3 regions of the Lelliottia jeotgali genome follow, and region 2 is predicted to be linked to each of the others. Evidence: predicted binding sites of a transcription regulator. Region 2 holds the regulator's gene; each other region holds the start of a gene.

Region 1 (6,277 bases), on a different contig from region 2:
AAGCAGGATAACGAACCCCCTGCCGTGCGACTGCCGTTCCTGACCGCGCTGAAAACCGTCTCCAAAAACAAACGCTTTTACGGAATTGCTATTCCCGCCTTTATGGCGGAACCGGCCTGGGCCGTGCTGAGTTTTTGGGTGCCGCTGTATCTGGCGAAAGAGCACGGCATGGACCTGAAACAGATTGCGATGTTCGCCTGGCTGCCGTTCCTCGCCGCCGATCTGGGCAGCGTGGTCAGCGGCTACCTCACCCGCCTCTATACCCGCTGGTTCGGCTGCACCCGCGTGAACTCCGTCGTGGCAAGCTCCGTTACCGGTGCGTTCCTGATGATCTCCCTGGCCGCTGTCGCCATCACCCGTGACCCCTATATCACCATCGTGCTGATCTCCATCGGCGGTTTCGGCCATCAAATCATCTCCTGCATGTTAAGCGCCCTGGTGGTGGAGTCGTTCGATAAAGGCCAAATGGCGACCGTCAACGGTATGCGCGGCTCGGCGGCGTGGATCGCGAGCTTCCTGTTCTCTCTGTTAATTGGTGTGACCGCCGACAAAATCGGCTTCAACCCGCTCTTTATTGCCATGGGTTTCTTTGACCTGATTGGCGCTGTTTTCCTGGTGGCATTTATTGCTGAACGTCGCGCCAAGCGCGCCTGATAGTGGATGTATTGCATATGAAAACCCTGAAAAACTGGACCCTACTTGAACAGTCCGCGAACCATCTGGAACTGTTGGTCGATAGCCAGCACCGTCTGTGCCTGTATGTGCTGGAACAGAATCTGTTCCGCGTGCTGATCAAACGCAAAGGCGAGCTGTCGCTGGATAAAACCTGGAGCATCGCGCCAGATAAGGATGTGCCGTGGGAAGGTCGCCAGCGCGACGATCTCAGCGGATTCACCTGTCCGACATGGACGCTGACCCAGCAGGACGACACTCTGGTGGTTGCCACCGAACAGCTGCGCGTGACTGTCCATCAGCCTCTGTGGCTAGAGTGGCATTACCGTAATGAAGCCGGTGAGTGGCAGGAACTGGCGCACGACCGCCCGACCAGCGCCTACCTGCTGAACGCCCACGGCGACGGCGCAGCGCACTATCTCAGCCGTCGCAAGGACGAGCGTTTTTACGGTCTGGGCGAGAAAGCGGGCGATTTGCAGCGCAACGGTAAACGTTACGAGATGCGTAACCTCGACGCGATGGGCTATAACGCGGTCAGCACCGACCCGCTGTACAAGCATATTCCGTTCACCATCACCCGCCGCGACGACGTGAGCTATGGTTTGTTTTACGACAACCTGAGCAGCTGCTGGCTGGATCTGGGCAACGAAATCGACAACTACCACACGGCGTATCGCCGCTGGCAGGCCGAAGCGGGCGATATCGATTACTATATTTTCACCGGGAAACGCGTGCTGGACGTGACCAAAGCCTTTGTTCGTCTGACCGGGAAAACCCTGTTTGGCCCGAAATGGAGCCTCGGCTACAGCGGATCGACCATGCACTACACCGACGCACCGGACGCGCAAAATCAGCTGATGAACTTCATCCGCCTGTGCGAAGAGCACGCAATTCCGTGCGATTCGTTCCAGCTGTCGTCCGGGTATACCTCGATCAACGGCAAGCGTTACGTCTTCAACTGGAACTACGACAAAGTGCCGCAGCCGAAGGTGATGAGCCAGGCGTTCCACGACGCAGGCCTGAAGCTCGCGGCGAACATCAAGCCGTGCCTGCTGCAGGATCATCCACGCTATAACGAAGTGGCAGAACGCGGCTTGTTTATCCGTGATTCAGAAACCGATGCGCCAGAACGTTCCAGCTTCTGGGATGACGAAGGGTCGCACCTCGACTTTACCCATCCGCAGACCATTCAGTGGTGGCAGGAAGGCGTAACCACGCAACTGCTGGAAATGGGTATCGACTCCACCTGGAACGACAACAACGAGTTTGAAGTCTGGGACGGGGAAGCATGCTGCCACGGATTTGGTCAGGAGATTGCGATCAAGCATATCCGCCCGGTGATGCCGTTGCTGATGATGCGCGCCTCGATGGAAGCTCAGCAGCGTTTTGCCCCGGACAAACGTCCGTACCTGATCTCCCGCTCCGGCTGCGCCGGTATGCAGCGCTACGTTCAGACCTGGAGCGGCGACAACCGCACCAACTGGGACACCCTTCGCTATAACACCCGCATGGGGCTGGGCATGAGCCTCTCCGGGCTGTTTAACGTCGGACACGATGTCGGCGGTTTCTCCGGCGATAAACCAGATGCCGAGCTGTTTGTGCGCTGGGTGCAAAACGGCGTGATGCATCCGCGCTTTACCATTCACTCATGGAATGACGATCACACTGTGAATGAGCCGTGGATGTATCCGGGCGTGACACCTGCCATTCGCGGTGCGATTGAACTGCGCTATCGCCTGCTGCCGTATCTCTACACCCTGCTGTGGCAGGCCCATGCAGATGACGAGCCGATGCTGCGCCCGACCTTCCTCGATCACGAGCATGACGCGCAAACGTTCGAAGAGTGTGACGATTTCCTGCTGGGTCGCGATGTGCTGGTTGCCAGCGTGGTCGAACAAGGCCAGCGCGAGCGCCGCCTCTGGCTGCCGGATAACGAAACCGGCTGGTACGATTTTTACACTCATGAATGGTTCTCCGGCGGTCAGTGGATCGTCCGTGATGCACCATTGGAAAAACTGCCGCTACTGGTACGCGCCGGTGCGGGTCTGCCGCTCAGCGAACGCATCACCCATGTGAGCGCCGCGAAAGACGATACCCGCGAGCTGAAATTATTCCCGCTGAAAGGCGTGGGTACGACATCTGGTCTGCTGTTTGAAGACGACGGCGAAAGCTGGGGTTATCAGAAAGGCAATGCGCTGTGGCTGGAGTGGGAGATGGTGTGCGAAGGCTCAACTATCAACTTGAACGTGACGGCGCGCGGGGATTATCGTCCGGCGTGGAAAGCGCTGAAGGTGTCGTTACCAGTGGGTGAGAAACGTCAGTTGTTGATCAACGGGATTGAGCAGAGTGAGTGGGCTTTGTAGCCGTTGATTGCCGGGTGGCGGCTTCGCCTTACCCGGCCTACGGGATCGGTGTGGTTTGATGCCCTCACCCCAACCCTCTCCCACAGGGAGAGGGAGAAAACATTAAAAACGGCAACCCTTGGGTTGCCGTTTTGCATTGACCTTGTAGGCCGGGTAAGCGTGAGCGCCACCCGGCTTTACTGCATTAATTATCGATACCTTTACTGCGCAGGTAATCTTCGTAATTACCGGTGAAGTCCACGATGCGTTCCGGCGTAATCTCAATCACGCGGGTTGCCAGGGAGCTCACAAATTCACGGTCGTGGGAAACGAAGATCAGGGTGCCCTGATACATTTCCAGCGCCATGTTCAGCGATTCGATAGATTCCATATCCAGGTGGTTGGTCGGTTCGTCCATGATGAGGATGTTTGGTTTTTCCATCATCAGTTTACCGAACAGCATGCGACCCTTTTCACCACCAGAAAGCACTTTAGCAGGCTTTTTGATGTCGTCCTGGCTGAACAGCAGACGGCCCAGAATACCGCGCACGACCTGCTCGTCGTCGCCTTCCTGCTTCCACTGGCTCATCCAGTCGAAGACGGTCAGATCGTTTTCGAATTCGTATTCGTGATCCTGCGCGTAATAACCAAGCTGGGCGTTTTCAGACCATTTCACCGTACCGTGGTCAGGCGTCAGTTCGCCCACCAGGGTTTTCAGCAGGGTTGATTTACCCACGCCGTTCGCACCCAGTACCGCAATTTTCTCGCCCACTTCCAGCAGCAGATTGAGTTTTTTGAACAGCGGGCCATTATCAAAACCTTTCGCCAGCGCTTCCACTTCCAGCGCATTACGGAACAGTTTCTTGTCCTGCTCGAAGCGAATGAATGGGTTCTGACGGCTGGAAGCTTTCACTTCATCCAGCTTAATTTTGTCAATCTGACGCGCACGAGAAGTTGCCTGACGTGACTTAGAGGCGTTGGCGCTAAAGCGGCTGACGAAGGATTGCAGATCAGCAATCTGCGCTTTTTTCTTGGCGTTATCAGACAACAGGCGTTCACGCGCCTGAGTCGCCGCCGTCATGTACTCGTCGTAGTTGCCCGGATAAACGCGCAGCTCGCCGTAGTCCAGATCGGCCATGTGGGTGCAGACCATGTTCAGGAAGTGACGGTCGTGCGAAATGATGATCATGGTACTGCCACGTTCGTTCAGCACCTGCTCCAGCCAGCGAATGGTGTCGATGTCCAGGTTGTTCGTCGGTTCATCGAGCAGCAGAATTTCTGGATTGGAGAACAGCGCCTGCGCCAGAAGCACACGCAGCTTCCAGCCTGGTGCGACTTCGCTCATCAGGCCGTAATGTTGCTCCACCGGAATACCGACGCCGAGCAGCAGTTCACCGGCACGTGACTCCGCAGAGTAGCCGTCCATTTCACCGTAAAGCACTTCAAGATCGGCCACTTTATAGCCGTCTTCTTCGCTCATTTCAGCCAGCGCGTAGATGCGGTCGCGCTCTTGCTTCACTTCCCACAGTTCCCCGTGTCCCATGATCACGGTGTCGAGCACTGAAAACTCTTCAAAGGCGAACTGATCCTGACGCAGCTTACCGAGGCGCTCATTAGGGTCGAGCGACACGTTGCCAAGCGTCGGCTCTAAATCGCCGCCGAGAATTTTCATAAAGGTGGATTTTCCGCTACCGTTGGCACCAATCAGGCCGTAACGGTTGCCGCCGCCAAATTTGACGGAAATGTTTTCGAACAGCGGCTTACTGCCAAACTGCATAGTGATGTTGCTGGTAACTAACACGGAGAGATTCCTGCGAAAAAGTGTGATAAACACGGCATTATGCCACAATTCCGAATTGAGATCCCGTGTTGCAACGAAGCACTAAACTTTAACAAAATCGAAAAAAATGTGATTTCGTACACATCTGAATTCCATGCGCGAGGGAATGCACATATAATGCGCTCCCATCAATGATTCAGACTCATCAACTAATCGCCAGAGTGGCAAAGATACCTCGCATAACATGAATATGAAATTATCAACGCTTTTTGCGGCGGCGTTAGCCGTAGTAGGTTTTTGCAATACCGCTTCTGCGGTGACTTATCCGCTGCCGACAGACGGTAGCCGTCTGGTGGGTCAAAACCAGGTGGTTATTGTTCCGGAAGGCAACTCACAGCCGCTGGAATATTATGCCGCTGAGTACCAATTGGGCCTGTCCAACATGCTGGAAGCAAACCCCGGCGTTGACCCGTATCTGCCTAAAGCGGGTACGGTGTTGAACATCCCTCAGCAGCTGATTCTGCCGGATACCGTCCATGAAGGTATTGTGATCAACAGTGCCGAAATGCGCCTGTATTACTACCCGAAAGGCACCAATACCGTCATCGTTCTGCCGATTGGTATCGGTCAGTTGGGTAAAGACACCCCGCTGAACTGGACCACCAAAGTAGAGCGTAAGAAAGCGGGCCCAACCTGGACGCCGACTGCCAAAATGCACGCCGAGTACATCGCTGCCGGTGAACCGCTGCCAGCCGTTGTGCCTGCCGGCCCGGACAACCCTATGGGTCTGTACGCGCTGTACATTGGCCGTCTGTATGCTATCCACGGCACCAACGCGAACTTTGGTATTGGTCTTCGCGTGAGCCACGGCTGTGTGCGTCTGCGTAACGACGATATCAAATTCCTGTTCGAGAATGTTCCGGTCGGTACTCGCGTCCAGTTCATCAACGAACCGGTCAAAGCGACCTCCGAGCCGGATGGCAGCCGCTATATCGAAGTGCATAACCCGCTGTCCACCAGCGAAGATCAGATTAACAACAACGAAATCGTACCGATTAACCTGAAAAGCAACATCCAGGCTGTGACCAGCCAGGCGGACGTTGAACCGACGGTTGTTGATCAGGCGGTGCAGAACCGTTCCGGTATGCCGGTACGTTTGAATTGATTTAAGTTGTCGCAAACAAAAAAGCGGGCTCATCAGCCCGCTTTTTTATTACCCGTTATTCACGATAACGATGCCGCCGTGATCGTAGCGATAATGGCAATGGGCGTATTCCAGCGGCGTGCCATCCTCAAGATAGATGACCTGTTCCACTTCCAGCACCGGGTCAGTTTGCTCGCAGACCAGATGCTGCATATCCAGCGCATTCGGTTTTAGCGCCCGCACTACGCGATACGACCCCATAATTTTCAGCCCCAGCGTCTCCTGGACATACTGGAACACCGAGCTTTCGAGATGGGTTTTATTGAGTCCCGGCACCAG
Region 2 (6,277 bases):
CGCTTATCCGGCCTACATTCAGGCTTTTGTAGGCCCGGTAAGCGTCGCGCCATCGGGCAAAATACCGCAGATGTTGCCTTTGTAGGACGGGTTAGCGAATCGCCACCCGCCAACGAATCAGGCGTCAATCACTTCATACGAATGCGTAATCTTTACCGCTTTTTCCAGCATCAACGCCACAGAGCAGTACTTCTCCGCAGACAAATCTACCGCGCGGGACACCGCGGCATCCTTCAGCTCTTTACCGGTGACGATAAAATGCAAATTGATGTGCGTAAACAGACGTGGCGCTTCCTCACGACGTTCTGACGTCAGTTTCACTTCGCAGTCGGTCACATCGTGACGGCCTTTTTGCAGAATCGACACCACGTCGATCGCACTACATCCGCCAGCGGCCATCAGCACCACTTCCATCGGGCTTGGCGCTTTATCTCCGGAGTTACCGTCCATCAAAATCTGGTGCCCTGAAGCGGATTCGCCAAGGAACGTTAAACCTTCAACCCATTTCACACGCGCTTGCATTTTCATTAACTCCAAAGTTGCATTTTTCAGAACAGATTACGCGTGCGTTACAATTCTCGCAACGGAAGGCGACCTGCATCATGCTGAAGCGAGACACCAGGAGACACGCGGCTAAAGCTATGCTAAAACAGTCTCGATGCTACAGTAATACATTGACGTTACACATGTATGCAGAGGACATCAAACTTTACTGGCTGCAAACATTGTGACAGCCAACTTCCCAGGTACGGGTAAGAATTCGATTGCAACCCCAGAGTCAGGATGCGATTTTGACTCTGAGACAGCTTATAACAGAGGATAACAGCGCATGGTGCTTGGCAAACCGCAAACAGACCCGACTCTCGAATGGTTCTTGTCTCATTGCCACATTCATAAGTACCCATCGAAGAGCACGCTGATTCACCAGGGTGAAAAAGCGGAAACGTTGTATTACATCGTCAAAGGCTCGGTGGCAGTGCTGATCAAAGATGAAGAAGGGAAAGAGATGATCCTTTCTTATCTGAACCAGGGCGATTTCATCGGTGAACTGGGCCTGTTTGAAGAAGGCCAGGAACGTAGCGCCTGGGTGCGCGCAAAATCCGCATGTGAAGTCGCTGAGATCTCCTACAAGAAATTCCGCCAGCTGATCCAGGTCAACCCGGACATCCTGATGCGTCTTTCTTCGCAGATGGCTCGCCGCCTGCAGGTCACTTCCGAGAAAGTGGGCAACCTCGCTTTCCTCGACGTTACTGGCCGCATCGCGCAGACACTGCTGAACCTGGCGAAACAACCTGACGCCATGACCCACCCGGACGGTATGCAAATTAAAATTACCCGTCAGGAAATTGGTCAGATCGTCGGCTGTTCTCGTGAGACCGTTGGCCGTATCCTGAAAATGCTGGAAGATCAAAACCTGATCTCCGCCCACGGTAAAACAATCGTGGTTTACGGAACGCGTTAATTCCGGAAAAAACGGCGTGCCATCGCAAGGTGTCACGCCGTTTTTGTCTCTGACGATTATGTGGCGCAGGCTGATTTATCACCCGGAAGTTAACTACGCACTACGTCAAACCCTGGTGTTATGTCTTCCCGTGGCCATTGGTTTAGTCCTGGGCCATCTGCAACAGGGGCTGCTTTTTTCTCTTGTTCCTGCCTGCTGCAACATTGCCGGTCTGGATACTCCCCACAAACGTTTTTTCAAACGCCTGATTATCGGCGGCTGCCTGTTTGCCGGGTGTAGCCTCGCCGTACAGCTGCTGCTGGCCCGCGATATCCCGCTGCCTTTAATCCTGACCGTGCTGGCGATGACGCTGGGCGTCACGGCGGAGATCAGCGCACTTCACGCCCGCCTGCTGCCCGCTTCACTGATTGCAGCGATATTCACGCTGAGCCTCGCCGGGAATATGCCCGTCTGGGAGCCGCTGCTGATCTACGCCGCCGGCACGCTGTGGTACGGGCTTTTTAACTGGTTTTGGTTCTGGATGTGGCGGGAACAGCCGCTGCGAGAATCCCTGAGCCTGCTGTACGTTCAGCTCGCCGATTATTGCGAAGCGAAATACACCCTGCTGACCCAGCACGCAGACCCGGAAAAATCATTGCCGCCGCTGCTGTCGCGCCAGCAAAAAGTGGTCGATTTAATCAGCCAGTGTTACCAACAACTGCACATGCTGGCGGCCAATAAAAATCATGAATACAAACGCCTGCTGCGTACCTTCCAGGTCGGGCTGGATCTGCAGGAACATATCTCAGTCAGCTTGCATCATCCGCAGGAGGTGCAAAAACTGGTAGAGCGCAGCCACGCCGAAGCAGTGCTGCGCTGGAATGCCCAGACGGTCGCGACTCGCCTGCGCGTGTTGGCGGACGATATTCTTTATCACCGCTACCCGACCCGCTTTACGATGGATAAACAGCTGGGTGCGCTGGAGAAAATTGCGCGCCAGCACCCGGATAACCCGGTCGGACAGTTTTGCGCCTGGCATTTCAGCCGTATCGCGCGGGTGTTGAGAACTCAGCGTCCGCTCTATGCACGTGACCTGATGGCCGATAAGCAAAAACGGCTGCCGCTGTTGCCTGCACTCAAAAGCTATCTGTCGCTGAAATCCGCCGCTCTGCGCAATGCCGCGCGCATCAGCGTGATGCTCAGCGCGGCCAGCCTGATGGGCGTGGCGCTGCACTTACCCAAACCCTACTGGATTTTAATGACCGTGCTGTTTGTCACTCAGAACGGATATGGCGCCACGCGGGTGCGCATTCTGCATCGGGCACTCGGCACGTTCGCGGGTTTGGTGATTGCTGGGGTGACGCTGCACTTCCACGTACCCGATGGCTACACCCTGCTGGGGATGCTGGTGATCACTCTGGTGGGGTATTTGATTATCCGTAAAAACTACGGCTGGGCGATGGTCGGGTTTACGGTGACGGCAGTGTATACCCTGCAACTGCTGACCCTGAACGGCGAGCAGTATATTGTCGCGCGGCTGGTCGATACGCTGATTGGCTGTCTGATTGCCTTTGGCGGGATGGTCTGGCTGTGGCCACAGTGGCAAAGCGGACTGTTACGCCAGAACGCCCATGACGCGCTCGAAGCCGATCAGCAGGCGATTCGGCTGATCCTGAGCGACGATCCTAAAGCATCGCCGCTGGCCTATCAGCGCATGAAGGTCAACCAGGCACACAACGCGCTGTTTAACTCCCTCAACCAGGCGATGCAGGAGCCGGGCTTTAATTCTCACTATCTGGCGGATATGAAGCTGTGGGTCACGCACAGCCAGTTTATCGTCGAGCATATCAACGCGATGACCACCCTGGCGCGCGAGCACACAATGCTGACACCGGATCTGGCGCAGCGCTATTTGCAGTCGTGTGAAATTGCCTTGCAGCGTTGCCAGCAGCGTCTGGAGTACGACGCGCCGGGAGAATCGGGGGATTCAAATATTCTTGAAGCGCCAGAGACGTTAACACACGGTCCGATGAGCACTCTGGAGCAGCATTTGCAGCGGGTATTGGGGCATTTGAACACCATGCACACCATTTCGTCGGTGGCATGGCGTCAGCGTCCGCATCACGGGGTTTGGTTGACGCGGATTTTGCGACGCAAAGAATCGTGATGGTTTACGCCCCGTAGGCCGGGTAAGGCGAAGCCGCCACCCGGCAATTTCCACTATCCCTGAACGATCTTCTTCACCGCACTGGCAAAGCGATGCATGCCGTCGTCGATATCCTGCCCATCAATCACCAGCGACGGCGCAAAGCGCATCACATCTGGCCCCGCATTAAGCACCATCACGCCTTCGTGCGCAGCGGCGTGGAGGAAATCACGCGCGCGGCCTTTGTACTGCGGCTTCAGTTCAGCCCCGACTAAAAGACCCATGCCGCGAATATCGCTGAACACGTCATATTGTGCGTCAATCTGCTGGAGATGCTGCACAAACTGCTCGCGCTTCGCATTCACACCGTTCAGCACTTCCGGCGTATTGATAATATCAAACGCCGCCCCGGCGATAGCGCACGCCAGCGGGTTGCCGCCGTAGGTGGAACCGTGCGAACCGACGTGGAAGGCCGACGCGATCTCCAGCGTGGTCAACACCGCGCTAACCGGGAAGCCGCCGCCGAGCGCTTTGGCGCTGGTGAGAATATCCGGTGTCACGCCGTAGTGCATGTAGGCGAACAGATCGCCGGTACGCCCCATGCCGCTTTGCACTTCATCAAACACCAGCAGCGCCTGATGTTCATCGCACAGTTCGCGCAGCCCTTTCAGGAACTCCGGCGTTGCGGCCATCACGCCGCCCTCGCCCTGGATTGGCTCAACCACCACTGCGCAGGTGTGATCGTCCATCACCGCTTTCACGGCGTGCAGATCGTTAAACGGCACATGGATGATATCAGCCGGTTTCGGGCCGAAACCGTCGGAATACTTCGGCTGCCCGCCCACCGAAACCGTAAACAGCGAACGACCGTGGAAGGCATTATGGAAGGCAATAATCTTGGTTTTGTACGGACTGTGACGCGTCGAGGCGTAATAACGCGCCAGCTTAAAGGCGGTTTCATTGGCTTCGGTGCCGGAGTTCATGAACAGCACACGCTCGGCAAAGGTGGCGTCGATTATCTTACGCCCCAGACGCAGCGCCGGTTCGTTGGTGAACACGTTGCTGGTGTGCCACAGGGTTTCGCCCTGGGTTTTCAGCGCTTCAACCAGCGCCGGATGGCAGTGCCCCAGCGCCGTCACCGCAATACCGCCCGCGAAATCAACGTACTCTTTACCCTGTTGATCCCAAACCCGACTGCCTTTCCCTTTGACCGGGATAAACTCCGCCGGTGCATAAATCGGCAGAATCACTTCATCGAATGTTGCGCGCGTAATTGCAAGTTGTTCAGTTGCCATGTCATGCCCGTCCGTTTTATGTCACATTGATTGTGAAAATATAATCACAAAATATGCATAAAAAATCACAGTAAGGCAATAAAAATTCAGCGATGGAGGAAATTGGCCAGAAGTTCGTGGCCCTGTTCGCTCAGAATGCTCTCCGGGTGGAACTGCACCCCTTCAAGATCCCACTCGCGATGGCGAATGCCCATGATCTGTTGAGTGTCGCTCCAGGCGGTCACTTCAAAGCAGTCGGGAAGCGTAGGCGGGTCAATCACTAGCGAGTGATAGCGCGTGACCGTCAGCGGATTATTCAGCCCGCGAAACACGCCGGTGCCAGTGTGCGTCACCGGTGAGGTTTTGCCGTGCATCACCCGTTCGGCACGCACAATGGTCGCGCCGAACACCTGGGCGATAGCCTGATGCCCCAGACAGACGCCGAGGATTGGCAGTTTGCCGGAGTAATGGCGAATGACATCCAGGGAAATTCCCGATTCGTCGGGCGTACACGGCCCCGGTGAAATGACAATTTTCTGCGGTGCCAGCGCGTCGATATCGGTAAGGCTTATCTCGTCATTGCGCCGTACAATGACCTCTGCGCCCAGTTCACAAAAGTACTGGTAAAGGTTCCAGGTAAAGGAATCGTAGTTATCAATCAGCAGGATCATGGCGGCTCCGGGACAAAAATAGCCGCCCTATTCTACTCAGTTTCCCGCGCTTCGCTCACTACTTTGGCAAAGATGGCGGTAAGCGCGGTCAAATCGCCCATCGCCCCGCTCTGGTTAGCCGCCGCCCATTCGTCCGGGTCGATCCCCCGCCAGCTCAGCTGATAGCCTGCGTGGATTGCCAGTTGCTCAAAGAAGACGCGCTGGGCGATGCCGTTGCCAATGCGGAACGGGTGCAGGACGTTAATCTCACAGTAGTAGTGGCTGAGGCGGGCAACAAACTCCTCACGTCCGAGTCCTGTCAGGTAGCCTTCTTCTTCGAGATCCTGCATCAGGGCGTTGCCCTCTTTTTCGATATAGGCGAAGTGGCAAAAACGAGTATCACCCTGATAGATATCGACTTCACGAATTGCGCCAGCCCAGCTAAAAATATCCTGATAGAGATGTCGATGAATGGCACAGAGATGCGGCAAACCGCGCGCAGGGGGGCCGAGAGGCAACGTGGCAGCACGCAGCGCCGTCAGTTCGTAAGACGCCTGCGCCAGTCGCTCCGCCTGGCGAATACTGAGCACATTGCGCATCACATTCAGGCCGGGATAGAGGTACGGGTCGCGGTCGTCGCCAATTTTATCGCTCATAGTGCCTCCTGAGTTCCTCAAGACGCACTTCAGCTTCCTGCGCGCTGAGCGTGACTAATGGGCTATCGACCCCTTCGAGACGTCGGCTGGCCTGGAAATTGGCATTTCGC
Region 3 (6,277 bases), on a different contig from region 2:
ATACCGGTTTTGGCCGACTGACGGCAGACGGTGAATGGGTGAACGGTGCAGGCGACCAGCGCACCTCGCTGAAGGGAAAAGTAAAAGGCAATAAGCTGGATGCTGCGGCTAATTTCTTTGGCGTCAGCACCCCGCTACGCGGTTCTTCTTTTGATGTGAATTACGATCTGCACTGGCGCGCTGAGCCGTGGAAGCCGGACGAAGCGTCTCTCAACGGCATCCTGAAAACCAATCTGGGCAAAGGCGAGATCGCCGACGTCAGTACCGGCCATGCCGGGCAGTTGTTACGCTTGCTGAGTTTCGATGCGCTGCTGCGCAAACTGCGCTTTGACTTTAGCGACACCTTCAGCGAAGGGTTCTATTACGATTCCATTCGCAGCACGGCGTGGATCAAAGACGGCGTACTCCACACGGACGATACGCTGGTGGATGGCCTTGAGGCCGATATCGCCATGAAAGGCTCCGTCAATCTGGTGCGCCGAGAGCTGGACCTTGAGGCTGTGGTTGCGCCGGAAATCTCAGCGACCGTCGGCGTCGCAGCGGCGTTCGTGGTGAACCCGATTGTCGGCGCGGCGGTATTTGCCGCCAGCAAGGTGCTGGGGCCGTTGTGGAGCAAAGTATCAATCCTGCGTTATCGCATCACAGGTCCGGTTGATAAGCCGCAGATTAATGAGGTGCTCCGTCAGGCGCGCAAAGAAGCACAGCAATGATTTGACGCGGGCAAGTAATTGCCCCACTCTCATAAATAATGAATTTATTTACCGCCAACTGGCGGCAACGAACGAGTAGCAAAAACGATGAGTCTGAACCTGGTAAGTGAACATTTGCTCGCAGCGAACGGCCTGAGTCATCAGGACCTGTTTTCCATTCTCGCCCAACTGACCGAGCGCCGCCTCGATTACGGCGATCTCTATTTCCAGTCGAGCTACCACGAATCCTGGGTTTTAGAAGACAGCATCATTAAAGATGGCTCCTATAACATCGATCAGGGCGTTGGCGTTCGCGCCGTGAGCGGTGAGAAAACCGGTTTTGCCTATGCCGATCAAATTAGCCTGACCGCGCTTGAGCAAAGCGCCCAGGCGGCACGCACCATCGTACGTGAAACGGGCGATGGCCGCGTGAAAACGCTGGGCGAAGTGCAGCACACAGCGCTGTATACCAGCATCGATCCGCTGCAAAGCATGAGCCGCGAAGAGAAGCTGGATATCTTGCGCCGCGTAGACAAAGTGGCGCGTGCTGCGGATAAACGCGTGCAGGAAGTTTCTGCCAGCCTCAGCGGTGTGTATGAACTCATTCTGGTTGCCGCTACTGACGGTACTCTGGCGGCGGATGTGCGCCCGCTGGTTCGTCTGTCTGTGAGCGTGCAGGTGGAAGACGACGGTAAACGCGAGCGCGGCTCCAGCGGTGGCGGCGGTCGTTTCGGCTATGACTGGTTCCTGGCCGACGAAGACGGTGAAGTGCGTGCGGATGCCTGGGCGAAAGAAGCTGTGCGTATGGCGATGGTCAATCTCAATGCGGTAGCAGCACCCGCCGGTACGCTGCCGGTCGTCCTTGGCGCGGGCTGGCCTGGCGTGCTGCTGCACGAAGCGGTCGGTCACGGTCTGGAAGGCGATTTTAACCGTCGCGGCACCTCTGTGTTCAGTGGTCAGATGGGCGAACTGGTGGCCTCTGAGCTGTGTACCGTTGTGGATGATGGCACCATGACCGATCGTCGTGGCTCAATCTCCATCGACGATGAAGGGACGCCAGGACAGTACAACGTGCTGATCGAAAACGGCATCCTGAAAGGTTACATGCAGGACAAACTCAACGCGCGCCTGATGGGCGTCGCACCTACCGGTAACGGCCGTCGTGAGTCCTACGCGCATCTGCCGATGCCGCGCATGACCAACACCTATATGCTGGCGGGTAAGTCCACGCCGCAGGAGATTATCGAATCGGTGGATTACGGTATCTTCGCGCCAAACTTCGGCGGCGGTCAGGTGGATATCACCTCCGGCAAGTTTGTCTTCTCAACGTCAGAGGCCTATCTGATTGAGAAAGGCAAAGTCACCAAAGCGGTGAAAGGTGCCACGCTGATTGGTTCCGGTATCGAAGCGATGCAGCAGATTTCGATGGTCGGCAACGATCTGAAGCTGGATAAAGGCGTGGGCGTCTGCGGTAAAGAGGGCCAGAGTCTGCCGGTTGGCGTCGGTCAGCCGACGCTGAAAGTGGACAACCTGACCGTCGGCGGTACGGCCTGACCTGAACAATCCTGAAAAAAATGGCGCGCCTCAATAAGGCGCGCCATTTTTTTATGTGACGCTTATCGGACGCTGTTCAGCGGTATCTCAGGATCGGGCTCACGCGTGATGCGGTTGCGTAAATCACGACGAATAATTTCGATCGACCAGAACCAGACCAGGTGTCCCACAATCTCGGAAACGTGTTCGTACCAGGGCAGAGTAAACAGCGGCGGTGTCAGCCCCATCAGCGGGAATGAAATCATATGGACAAAAATCTGCGCTAATGCCCCAGCGAATAACCCCTGCCAGAGTTTTATTTTCGGGAAGACTTCTGCCACAACGCAATAGCCTACAGCGAACACGATGGAGAAAATAATATGTGTTACGCCAACCCAGTTAAATACATGCCCAGCAAATGAATAAACCGCTGCGTTTGGATCGACGACGCCCAGCCAGTCACGCAGGAATACATAGGGAGGATTGAGGAAATTACGCGAGCAATCAATTTGGCTGGCTGCTCTGATTAATTGTTCTGGTCCACATGCAGCGCTGAATAAATCGGTTGGACTGCGTGGAGGAAGTGGGACCTCTGCGCCCCATTTGACAAAGGCCGAGACGATTCCGGCGATCAGCCCAATGAACGCGGCAAGCCCATAGCGCCTGCGTGAAGGCGGTGTTTGTTCAAACAGATTCATTTTTATTCCTTGTTTAAATAATTCCTGAGTAACATTATTTTTATAAAGTATATTTTTAACAAATAAATAACTCCTGATACCCAAATACGATAAATGGCAAATGGCGAAGGTGTCAATTCGCCATTATTAATAGAATTGAGTGAAATATCTTAATTATTCCTTCCTTCTGCCTCGCATTCCCTGATACAACTCCGCCACTTCGACAAAATAATCTGTCAGATAATTAATGCACACCTGAACCTTGAGCGGCAGTTTGTCCTTTTCAGTATACAGGGCATACACCGGGCGCGGGTCGGACTGATAGCGTGGGAACAGGATCTCAAGCTCGCCGCTGTTGATCTCATTGATCACCCACATCAGCGGTACGTAGGCAATGCCCGCACCAGCAACCAGCCAGCGGGAAATGGTCATCGGATCGTTAGTCACAAATCGCCCTTGCGGCAGCAATTTTGTGGAAAGCCCTTCCGGGGCGATCAGCTCAAACTCGTTGTCCGGGCGCACGCTGTATTCCAGCCATGAATGATTGCTCAGATCGGCGGGTTTTTCCGGCACCCCAAACTGCGCCAGATAATTTTTTGAGGCGCAGACCACCATCGGCATACTGCCCAGACGGCGCGAAAACAGGCTGGAGTCCTGTAACGCGCCGACGCGGATCACCACATCCAGTCCGTCGGCGATCAGGTCCGGTGCGGGGATGCCGGTGACTAAATTGACCGCCAGTCCTGGATACTCTTTGAGCATTTCTGCCGTCATACTGGCGAGGACATTTTGTGCCATAGTTGAAGAACACCCGATCCGCAGCGTGCCGATAGGCGTGTTATTGAATGCGTAGAGTTGTTCATGCACGTCCTGGACTTCGTGCAGCATCCGACGACAGCCCTGGTAATAAATTTTGCCTGCCTCCGTCAGCCCAATGCTGCGGGTGCTGCGGTTCAGCAGTTTGACCTGCAGCTCATCTTCCAGTTTTGACACCGTCTGGCTGATGGAGGAAACACTCATTTGCAGCTGGCGGGCAGCGGCGGTAAAGGAGCCAAATTCGACGACTTTGGCAAACACAGACATGCGCTTTAAACGTTCCATTGTTCACTCTGGCTTAAAAGTGATTTAGATCACATATTATAGATAACAGCATAACAGTTACGTTAATATATTATTACTGACATAACAGCTTCACCATTCCCGCCCGGCTTTTCTTGCCCTTCAGCGATGGTGTGAGCTAAACAAAAAACTGTCGCCTGCTCGCTCTCAAATCAAGGTCAACATGAGTCTGTTTCCCGTTATCGTGGTGTTCGGTCTGTCGTTCCCACCGATTTTCTTCGAACTAATTTTATCACTGGCGATTTTCTGGCTGGTGCGCAAGGTGCTGGTCCCGACCGGTATCTACGACTTTGTCTGGCACCCTGCACTGTTTAATACCGCGCTGTATTGCTGCCTGTTTTACTTAATATCGCGCATGTTTGTCTGAGGTAGATGTGAAAACACTAACAAGAAATATCTCCCGTACCGCCATTACCGTGGCGTTGGTAGTCCTGGCGTTCATCGCTATTTTCCGCGCCTGGGTGTTTTATACCGAGTCGCCGTGGACGCGCGATGCGCGTTTCAGCGCTGACGTCGTGGCGATCGCACCGGATGTCGCCGGGCTTATCACTGCGGTTAATGTGCGTGATAACCAGCTGGTGAAGAAAGATCAGGTGCTTTTCACCATTGATCAGCCGCGCTACCAAAAAGCCCTCGAAGAAGCTGAAGCAGACGTCGCTTATTACCGCGCACTTGCCACGGAAAAACGCCGTGAAGCTGGACGACGCAATCAGCTTGGCGTTCAGGCCATGTCGCGTGAAGAGATTGACCAGTCCAATAACGTTCTGCAAACCGTGCTCCATCAGCAGTCAAAAGCAGAAGCCACGCGTGATCTGGCGAAACTGGATCTGGAACGCACAGTGATCCGTGCGCCCTCTGACGGCTGGGTGACTAACCTCAACGTCTACACCGGGGAATTTATCACCCGCGGCTCGACCGCCGTGGCGCTGGTGAAACAGCACTCTTTCTACATTCTTGCCTATATGGAAGAGACCAAACTCGAAGGCGTGCGTCCAGGCTACCGCGCTGAAATCACGCCGCTCGGCAGCAACCGCGTGCTCAAAGGCACGGTGGATAGTGTCGCCGCTGGCGTCACTAACTCCAGCGCGACGCGTGATAGCAAAGGGATGGCAACGGTCGATTCTAATCTTGAGTGGGTTCGTCTGGCGCAACGCGTGCCGGTGCGCATTCGTCTGGATGAAGAGCAGGGTAATCTGTGGCCGGCCGGCACGACCGCGACGGTGGTGATCACGGGCGAAAAAGACCGCGATGCCAACAACGATTCTCTGTTCCGCAAAATCGCGCATCGTCTGCGTGAGATTGGTTGATTGTGATGGGTATTTTTACCATCGCCAGCCAGCATGTACGCTTCGCCGTTAAGCTGGCGTGCGCCATCGTGCTGGCGCTGTTTGTCGGTTTCCACTTCCAGCTGGAAACACCGCGTTGGGCGGTACTGACGGCAGCGATAGTTGCGGCGGGCCCCGCTTTCGCGGCAGGCGGCGAACCTTACTCTGGTGCTATCCGCTATCGCGGTATGCTGCGTATTGTCGGGACCTTTATCGGCTGTATCGCGGCGCTGACGATCATCATCACCATGATTCGCTCCCCGCTGATGATGCTGATGGTGTGCTGTATCTGGGCGGGTTTTTGTACCTGGATCTCTTCCCTGGTCAAAGTGGAAAACTCCTACGCCTGGGGGTTGTCCGGGTATACCGCGCTGATCATTGTTATCACCATCCAGACTGAACCTTTGCTTGCCCCGCAGTTCGCGCTGGAGCGGTGTAGCGAAATTGTCATCGGGATCGTGTGTGCGATTGTCGCCGATCTGCTTTTCTCGCCGCGATCCATCAAGCAAGAGGTCGATCGAGAGCTGGATGCCCTGATTGTTGCCCAGTATCAACTGATGCAGCTCTGCATTAAACACGGCGACAGTGACGAGGTGGATAAAGCCTGGGGCGCTTTGGTTCGCCGCAGCACTGCGCTGGAAGGAATGCGCAGTAACCTGAATATGGAATCCTCCCGTTGGGCGCGCGCTAACCGGCGTTTAAAAGCGCTCAATACGGTATCGTTAACGCTGATTACCCAGGCGTGCGAAACCTATCTTATTCAGAACACACGCCCGGAAGCGATCACTGAGACGTTTCGTGAGCTGTTCGAGGAACCGGTTGAAACGGTGCAGGATGTCCATAAACAGCTGAAGAGAATGCGCCGGGTGATTGCCTGGACGGGTGAGCGCGAAACGCCCGTCACCCTTTATAGCTGGGTCGGAGCGGCGACGCG

The links. Region 2 encodes CRP, which controls carbon source genes, mostly activating them, when cyclic AMP is high. Its sites were predicted from a motif close to ATGTGANNNNNNTCACAT; they were not measured.
Positions count from the first base shown of each region.
Region 1: ldtB (L,D-transpeptidase LdtB) is a predicted target of CRP. The motif match lies at 4,922-4,939, and genes of this name have one in related genera.
Region 3: aaeR (HTH-type transcriptional activator AaeR) is a predicted target of CRP. The motif match lies at 4,018-4,035, and genes of this name have one in related genera.

Region 1 covers NZ_JAENMQ010000010.1:131,090-137,366, reverse strand. Annotated here, with positions in the region: gene JBO43_RS17395 (MFS transporter) at 1-654, shown strand, start outside; gene JBO43_RS17390 (glycoside hydrolase family 31 protein) at 672-3,035, shown strand; gene JBO43_RS17385 (ABC-F family ATPase) at 3,220-4,815, opposite strand; gene ldtB (L,D-transpeptidase LdtB) at 5,039-5,959, shown strand; gene JBO43_RS17375 (GntR family transcriptional regulator) at 6,008-6,277, opposite strand, start outside.
Region 2 covers NZ_JAENMQ010000015.1:22,710-28,986, forward strand. Annotated here, with positions in the region: gene JBO43_RS20550 (OsmC family protein) at 118-522, opposite strand; gene crp (cAMP-activated global transcriptional regulator CRP) at 830-1,462, shown strand; gene JBO43_RS20560 (YccS/YhfK family putative transporter) at 1,521-3,608, shown strand; gene argD (bifunctional acetylornithine/succinyldiaminopimelate transaminase) at 3,662-4,882, opposite strand; gene pabA (aminodeoxychorismate synthase component 2) at 4,969-5,532, opposite strand; gene JBO43_RS20575 (putative adenosine monophosphate-protein transferase Fic) at 5,565-6,167, opposite strand; gene JBO43_RS20580 (FicA/YhfG family antitoxin) at 6,157-6,277, opposite strand, start outside.
Region 3 covers NZ_JAENMQ010000009.1:33,052-39,328, forward strand. Annotated here, with positions in the region: gene yhdP (AsmA2 domain-containing protein YhdP) at 1-710, shown strand, start outside; gene tldD (metalloprotease TldD) at 798-2,243, shown strand; gene JBO43_RS16030 (YagU family protein) at 2,306-2,920, opposite strand; gene aaeR (HTH-type transcriptional activator AaeR) at 3,074-4,000, opposite strand; gene aaeX (p-hydroxybenzoic acid efflux pump operon protein AaeX) at 4,182-4,385, shown strand; gene aaeA (p-hydroxybenzoic acid efflux pump subunit AaeA) at 4,393-5,325, shown strand; gene aaeB (p-hydroxybenzoic acid efflux pump subunit AaeB) at 5,331-6,277, shown strand, end outside.